Linked DNA regions of Mariniflexile sp. TRM1-10. The protein of the gene in region 1 binds, or shares a complex with, the protein of each later gene. Links are inferred from orthologs where the notes say so. Each region holds a gene or a part of one and is shown in the gene's direction. Other genes may lie near its edges.

Region 1 (3,236 bases):
GCAACTACCAGGAACCATTGTTTATATTTACAACAGATATGGTAAATTATTGAAAACCTTGCCACAAACATCTCATGGATGGGATGGCACGTATAATGGCGAAAATATGCCTTCAGATGATTATTGGTTTGTTGCTAAAGTTATTCAGGATGGGGATCCTTTCGAAGTAAAAGGACACTTTACATTAAAGCGCTAACACATTTATTTTCATTAATTTTACAGAGAAGTTATTTAAACTTTTTGTTTGTAAGCAAAAAATTTAACCCTACGACAGCTGGCTCGTTCACTAAAATAACCCACTGGGTTATTTTTTACGCTCGACCCTGTTTCATAATGAAGCCTTTTTTATGTTGCATAGCATCGCTACGGAATATAAAAAGTCAAAATTAGGGAGCAAAATGTGAATTTTGCAGGTAAAAGAAAAAGTTTAAATTACTTCAGAATGAAATCAGCATAGAAAAAATTTGATATTATTCATATCTACCACTATTGCGAATGATATCTGATAAATAAATGTCAATAAAAATTACAAATGAAATTTAAAATTGAATCGGGATTTAAGCCTACAGGCGATCAACCAGAAGCCATAAAACAATTGGTTTCAGGCATTCGTTCCAACGAAAAATACCAAACCCTACTTGGGGTTACAGGTTCAGGAAAAACCTTTACGGTAGCGAATGTTATTCAAGAAGTGCAAAAACCTACCTTAGTTTTAGCACACAACAAAACGTTGGCAGCTCAATTATACTCCGAGTTCAAACAGTTTTTTCCAAACAATGCGGTGGAATATTTCGTATCGTATTACGATTATTACCAACCAGAAGCTTACATTCCTGTTTCCGGTGTTTTCATTGAAAAGGATTTGTCTATAAACGAAGAAATAGAAAAAATGCGTTTAAGTGCTACTTCTTCGCTACTTTCTGGCCGTCGGGATGTATTGGTGGTGGCTTCGGTGTCATGTATTTACGGTATTGGAAACCCTATCGAATTTCAAAAAAACGTCATCACTTTAGAAAGAGACCAAGTAATTTCCAGAACTAAATTACTGCATCAATTAGTACAAAGTTTGTATTCGCGTACCGAAGGGGAATTCAATCATGGAAACTTTAGAATAAAAGGCGATACCGTAGATATTTTCCCAAGTTATGCCGATGATGCCTTTAGAATTCACTTTTTTGGTGATGAAATTGAAGACATGGAATCGTTCAACATCCAAACGAATCAAGTCATTGAAAAATATGATTTGCTAACTATTTATCCGGCAAACATGTTCGTTACCTCACCCGATGTTTTACAGGGCGCCATAAAGGAAATTCAAGACGATTTGGTAAAACAACATGACTATTTTGTAGAAATTGGCAAACATTTAGAAGCTAAACGTCTTAAAGAACGCACCGAATTCGATTTAGAAATGATTCGTGAATTGGGCTACTGTTCGGGTATTGAAAACTATTCGCGCTATTTAGATGGCCGTTTGCCCGGTACACGCCCCTTCTGTTTACTCGATTATTTTCCAGACGATTATTTAATGGTGGTTGATGAAAGCCATGTAACCATTTCGCAAGTGCACGCCATGTATGGTGGTGATCGAAGTAGAAAAGAAAACTTGGTAGAATATGGCTTTAGATTGCCTGCTGCTATGGACAACAGACCTTTAAAATTTGAAGAGTTTGAAGCTATTCAAAATCAGGTCATTTATGTGAGTGCGACCCCGGCCGATTACGAGTTAAAGAAATCGGATGGTATTTATGTGGAGCAAGTGATTCGGCCAACAGGGTTATTGGATCCTATTATTGAAATACGCCCAAGCTTGAACCAGATTGATGATTTAATTGAAGAAATCCAGCAGCGAGTTGAAAAAGACGAACGCACATTGGTTACCACACTTACCAAACGCATGGCGGAAGAATTGACTAAATACCTTGATAGAATTCAAATTCGTTGTCGCTACATCCATAGTGATGTAGATACTTTGGAGCGTGTAGAAATCATGCAGGATTTACGTAAAGGGTTGTTTGATGTATTGGTGGGTGTCAACTTATTGCGTGAAGGATTGGATCTGCCCGAAGTCTCTTTGGTTGCTATTTTAGATGCCGATAAAGAAGGTTTTTTACGTTCGGCACGTTCACTTACCCAAACCGTTGGTAGAGCCGCTAGGAACCTGAACGGCAAAGCCATTATGTATGCCGATAAAATTACCAACAGCATGCAAAAAACAATTGATGAAACCAATTACAGACGTGAAAAACAAATAGCTTATAATACAAAACACAACCTCAGCCCAAAAGCATTAAATAAGAGTTTAGATAATGCATTAACAAAAAATTCAATTAGTACGTACAGTTATGAATTGGAAGCCTTAAAAGCAGCCGAACCCGAAAGCGCCTATTTAACCAAACCCGAATTAGAAAAGAAAATTCGTGATAAACGCAAACTTATGGAAGAAGCTGCAAAAGCCCTGGACTTTATTGCCGCTGCAAAACTGCGTGATCAGATTAAAGAATACCAAACAAAAATAGAAAAGCTAAAAGCTTAATCTCTTAGCTTTTCTATAACCATAAGTAGGTTAAAAATAAAACACGCAAATTAAAACTTAGCTAAGAACACTTAGAACTCGTTTAAACTTTTTTGATTGAAGCGAAAATTAGTCATTTTATGCTCGGTTGAAGGCTTTTTTGAGTTGCATAGCAGAGCTATGGAAGGAAGAAAAGACAAAAAGCGAGTGTAAAAGGACAATTTTTTAGCCAATTATGAAAATTTTAAACGAGTTCTTAATTATATTGTGTTTTAAAAATATCTATCAACACGTCTGGTGGTACAATTTTATTAGGAAAACTTTCCATTAAATATAATACCTTGGTAATAGACTCATGACTTAAACCCATACGTAAACCAAAGTTATATAACTTGATCACATTTTTAGAATTGTTATCACTACTATTACCATCAATGTTCATTAATAACACCAATCGGTGAAATTGAACAATACGCTCACTATGCGATTTTAAATGAATATAATTAATGGGATGCTCAATCAAATAATCGAAATCTTCTCTCGAAATTTCAAGTTGTTTAGCAACACCAAGCAAAAAGTTATACTCTATATGTTTTATGTCTTTATCATATTTAGCAAAAGCTATCATTTCTGACAGAAGACTCAGTTTTTCTACTCTATTAATCATGTCTCAAGGGATTAATTAATTACATTATAAAGATACGCACAACAATAATTTAAT
Region 2 (3,351 bases), 630 kb from region 1 along the record:
AAAGTAGATTGGAGTTTTGATGCCAACGACCCAAGTGGTTCATTTCTATTTAGTGCCGATTTAGGCACATTTCAAACAAATGATATAAATAAATTTTCGGCACCTAATTTACATGTGCGTTTTGAAGGTGAAATTTTAAAAACCTATTTTACAATTAGTGGGAATGCCAGCACCTCTCGAATAGATTTAAAAACCAAATACCAAGAATTTGATATTATTGCCTTGAGAAACGATGGTAAAAGGAAAAACAAACTCATATCTAATATTTTAAATATTTTTGTGTCAAAAGACAGCAAAGAGGCTTCGGATAATTTCAGAGTTGGCTCGGAAGAAGACGTTGAAAGAGATCAAACAAAGTCAGTTTTTAACTTTATTTGGCTTAATGTAAAAGCAGGATTGTTGGATGCGATGACGGGCAGCCCAAAAAATGACTAAATACAATTTTTCAATAAAATTGTTTATAATTATTAATAAATGGGAGCCATTAAAAGCTTTACAATACTTATTTTCACAGTCTAAAATGAAATTGAAAATTGGAGAAATATTTAAGTCAGTTAAACGAAGCACAATTAGAGCCTACTATACAAAAAGACGGGCCAATGATTATAATTGCTGGTGCAGGTTCAGGTAAAACACGTGTACTTACCTACCGTATTGCTTATTTAATGAGCGAAGGTGTCGATCCGTTTAATATATTATCATTAACCTTTACTAATAAGGCAGCTCGCGAAATGAAAGAGCGTATTGCCACTATTGTCGGTACAAGCGAGGCTAAGAATTTATGGATGGGAACCTTTCACTCGGTTTTTGCTAAAATTTTACGTATTGAAGCCGATAAATTAGGGTATCCAAGCAATTTTACCATTTACGATACGCAGGATTCCGATAGATTGATTTCTTCTATTATTAAAGAAATGAATCTTGATAAAGACATTTATAAATACAAACAAGTTCGTTCTAGAATTTCATCCTATAAAAATAGCTTGATTACCGTACGGGCCTATTTTCAAAATCCAGAATTAATTGAAGCAGATACCATGGCAAGACGCCCACGTTTGGGTGATATTTACAAAGAGTATGTAGAGCGTTGTTTTAAAGCTGGCGCAATGGATTTTGATGATTTGTTATTGAAAACCAACGAGTTATTGACACGTTTTCCAGAGGTCTTGATGAAATACCAAAACCGCTTTAAATACATTTTGGTTGATGAGTACCAGGATACTAACCATTCGCAGTATTTAATAGTAAGGGCGTTGTCCGATAAATTTCAGAATATTTGTGTGGTAGGTGATGATGCACAAAGCATTTATGCATTCCGTGGTGCCAATATCAACAATATTTTAAATTTCCAGAAGGATTATGATGATGTAAAGGTGTTTCGTTTGGAGCAAAATTATCGTTCCACCAAAAACATTGTAAACGCTGCCAATTCAATCATTGATAAAAACCAAACTAAATTAGACAAGGTCGTTTGGACAGCCAATGATGAAGGTGAAAAAATTGTAGTAAATCGCTCGTTAACCGATGGTGATGAAGGACGTTTTGTGGCAAGTACCATTTGGGAAAACAAAATCCAACATCATGTAGCAAATAGTGACTTTGCTGTTTTATATAGAACCAATGCCCAATCGCGTGCTATAGAAGATGCCTTAAGAAAGCGTGATATTCCATATAGAATTTATGGTGGTTTGTCTTTCTATCAACGAAAGGAAATAAAAGACGTTTTGTCATATTTGCGATTGATTATAAATCCTGCCGATGAAGAAGCTTTAAAGCGGGTTATTAATTTTCCACCACGGGGCATAGGTGATACAACCATAGATAAGTTAGTCGTAGCAGCCAACGGCTATAAGCGTTCTATTTTTGAGGTAATGAAAAACATCGATAAAACCGATGTAAAAATAAATTCGGGAACGAAAGGAAAGCTTCAGGATTTTGTGACCATGATTGAAAGCTATCAGGTGCTAAATCAAACTGCCGATGTTTTTGAATTGGCAGAACATGTTACCAGAACCAGCGGATTGATTAGGGAGTTTAAAAAGGATGGTACCCCTGAAGGTGTTACCAGAATGGAAAATATTGAGGAACTTTTAAATGGTATGAAAGACTTTGTGGAAGGCCAAAAAGAATTGGCTGACACCACAGGTAATTTAGCAGAGTTTTTAGAGGATGTAGCCTTGGCAACCGATTTGGATGCTGATAAAGGCGATAGTGACCACGTAGCATTAATGACCATACATTTAGCTAAAGGTTTGGAGTTCCCGTATGTGTTTGTAGTTGGATTGGAAGAGGATTTATTCCCGAGTGCCATGAGTATGGGGACACGCAGTGAATTGGAAGAAGAGCGCCGTTTGTTTTATGTCGCCTTAACACGTGCCGAAAAACAAGCCTATTTAACCTATGCGTTGTCGCGCTACCGTTGGGGGAAATTAGTAGATTCTGAACCAAGTCGTTTTATAGAAGAAATTGATGAGCAATATTTAGAAATAACAACCCCAATTGAAGAACATCGTTTTAACCCCATGTTGGACGCCGATATTTTTGGTGATGTAGAACCAAATAAAATTAGGTTTAAACCTGCGAAACAAGCTGTGTTAAAAAAGGGTGGTTCAACGAAAGAAGAACCTGTTAAGTTTCAGGTTACCACACCTAAAAATTTAAAGCCTGTAACAGCAACAGATAGCAATACCAATTTATTCGATAGTAAATTAGTGGTAGGTAATCTGGTTAAACACATGCGTTTTGGTACGGGTGAAGTTTTAAAAATAGAAGGAACAGGTGCCGATGTGAAGGCCGAAATTAAATTTCAGCACGGAGGCATTAAAAAATTATTGTTACGTTTTGCTAAGTTGGAAATAATAGGGTAATTTTAAGCAATGGCTGAGTTTATTAGAATATACGAAGAAAATCCCAATCCAAAAGAAATTGATCGGGTGGTTGCTGTTCTAAAACGAGGCGGGTTGATTATTTATCCAACCGATACGGTTTATGGTTTGGGATGTGATATTAATAATTTAAGAGCGCTTGAACGGGTGGCGCAAATAAGAGGCGTTAAGCTAGAAAAAGCCAATTTTTCGTTTGTTTGTCATGATTTAAGCCATTTAAGCGATTATGTAAAACAAATCGATACAGCGACTTTTAAAATATTAAAACGCGCACTTCCGGGACCTTACACATTTATTCTTCCGGGCTCTAACAGTTTGCCAAATCCATTTAAAAAGAAAAAAACGGTAGGTATCCGTATTCCTGCCAATAATATTGCATTGGAAATCGTAAAGAAACTGGGGAATCCCATAATTTCAACGTCTATTCATGATGATGACGCCGTTATTGAATATACCACCGACCCCG

The links.
Region 2: the proteins of uvrB (region 1) and CJ739_RS16305 are in contact, whole or in part, in a crystal structure (PDB 7EGT), measured with the Thermus thermophilus proteins. The link is inferred for Mariniflexile sp. TRM1-10 from one-to-one orthologs. Residues at the interface, in WP_096411307.1 of Thermus thermophilus: Glu23, Leu25, Arg26, Asp27, Gly28, Glu29, Arg30, Phe31, Arg55, Glu326, Asp327, Phe328, Glu379, Ser382, Gln383, His398, Gly400, Arg401; in WP_096412145.1 of Thermus thermophilus: His654, Arg656, Phe657, Gln666, Asp668, Glu669, Lys680, Arg681, Leu682, Ser683, Lys685, Tyr686, Ala687.

The regions. Positions count from the first base shown.
Region 1 is NZ_CP022985.1:3,294,626-3,297,861, reverse strand. What follows is about bases 135-3,034. They hold uvrB (excinuclease ABC subunit UvrB), read left to right. Parts: upstream 135-532; coding sequence 533-2,536; downstream 2,537-3,034. Other genes in these bases: CJ739_RS13930 (TerB family tellurite resistance protein), read right to left, coding at 2,772-3,034; CJ739_RS13940 (T9SS type B sorting domain-containing protein), read left to right, coding at 135-196. In the rest of the region: more of CJ739_RS13940, read left to right, coding at 1-134; more of CJ739_RS13930, read right to left, coding at 3,035-3,182. UniProt on the Escherichia coli protein: The UvrABC repair system catalyzes the recognition and processing of DNA lesions. A damage recognition complex composed of 2 UvrA and 2 UvrB subunits scans DNA for abnormalities.
Region 2 is NZ_CP022985.1:3,926,777-3,930,127, forward strand. Bases 186-3,200 are described here. They hold CJ739_RS16305 (ATP-dependent helicase), read left to right. Parts: upstream 186-533; coding sequence 534-2,867; downstream 2,868-3,200. Other genes in these bases: CJ739_RS16300 (hypothetical protein), read left to right, coding at 186-435; CJ739_RS16310 (L-threonylcarbamoyladenylate synthase), read left to right, coding at 2,877-3,200. In the rest of the region: more of CJ739_RS16300, read left to right, coding at 1-185; more of CJ739_RS16310, read left to right, coding at 3,201-3,351. UniProt on the Escherichia coli protein: A helicase with DNA-dependent ATPase activity. Unwinds DNA duplexes with 3'-5' polarity. Translocates on single-stranded DNA with 3'-5' polarity. Initiates unwinding more efficiently from a nicked substrate than double-stranded DNA.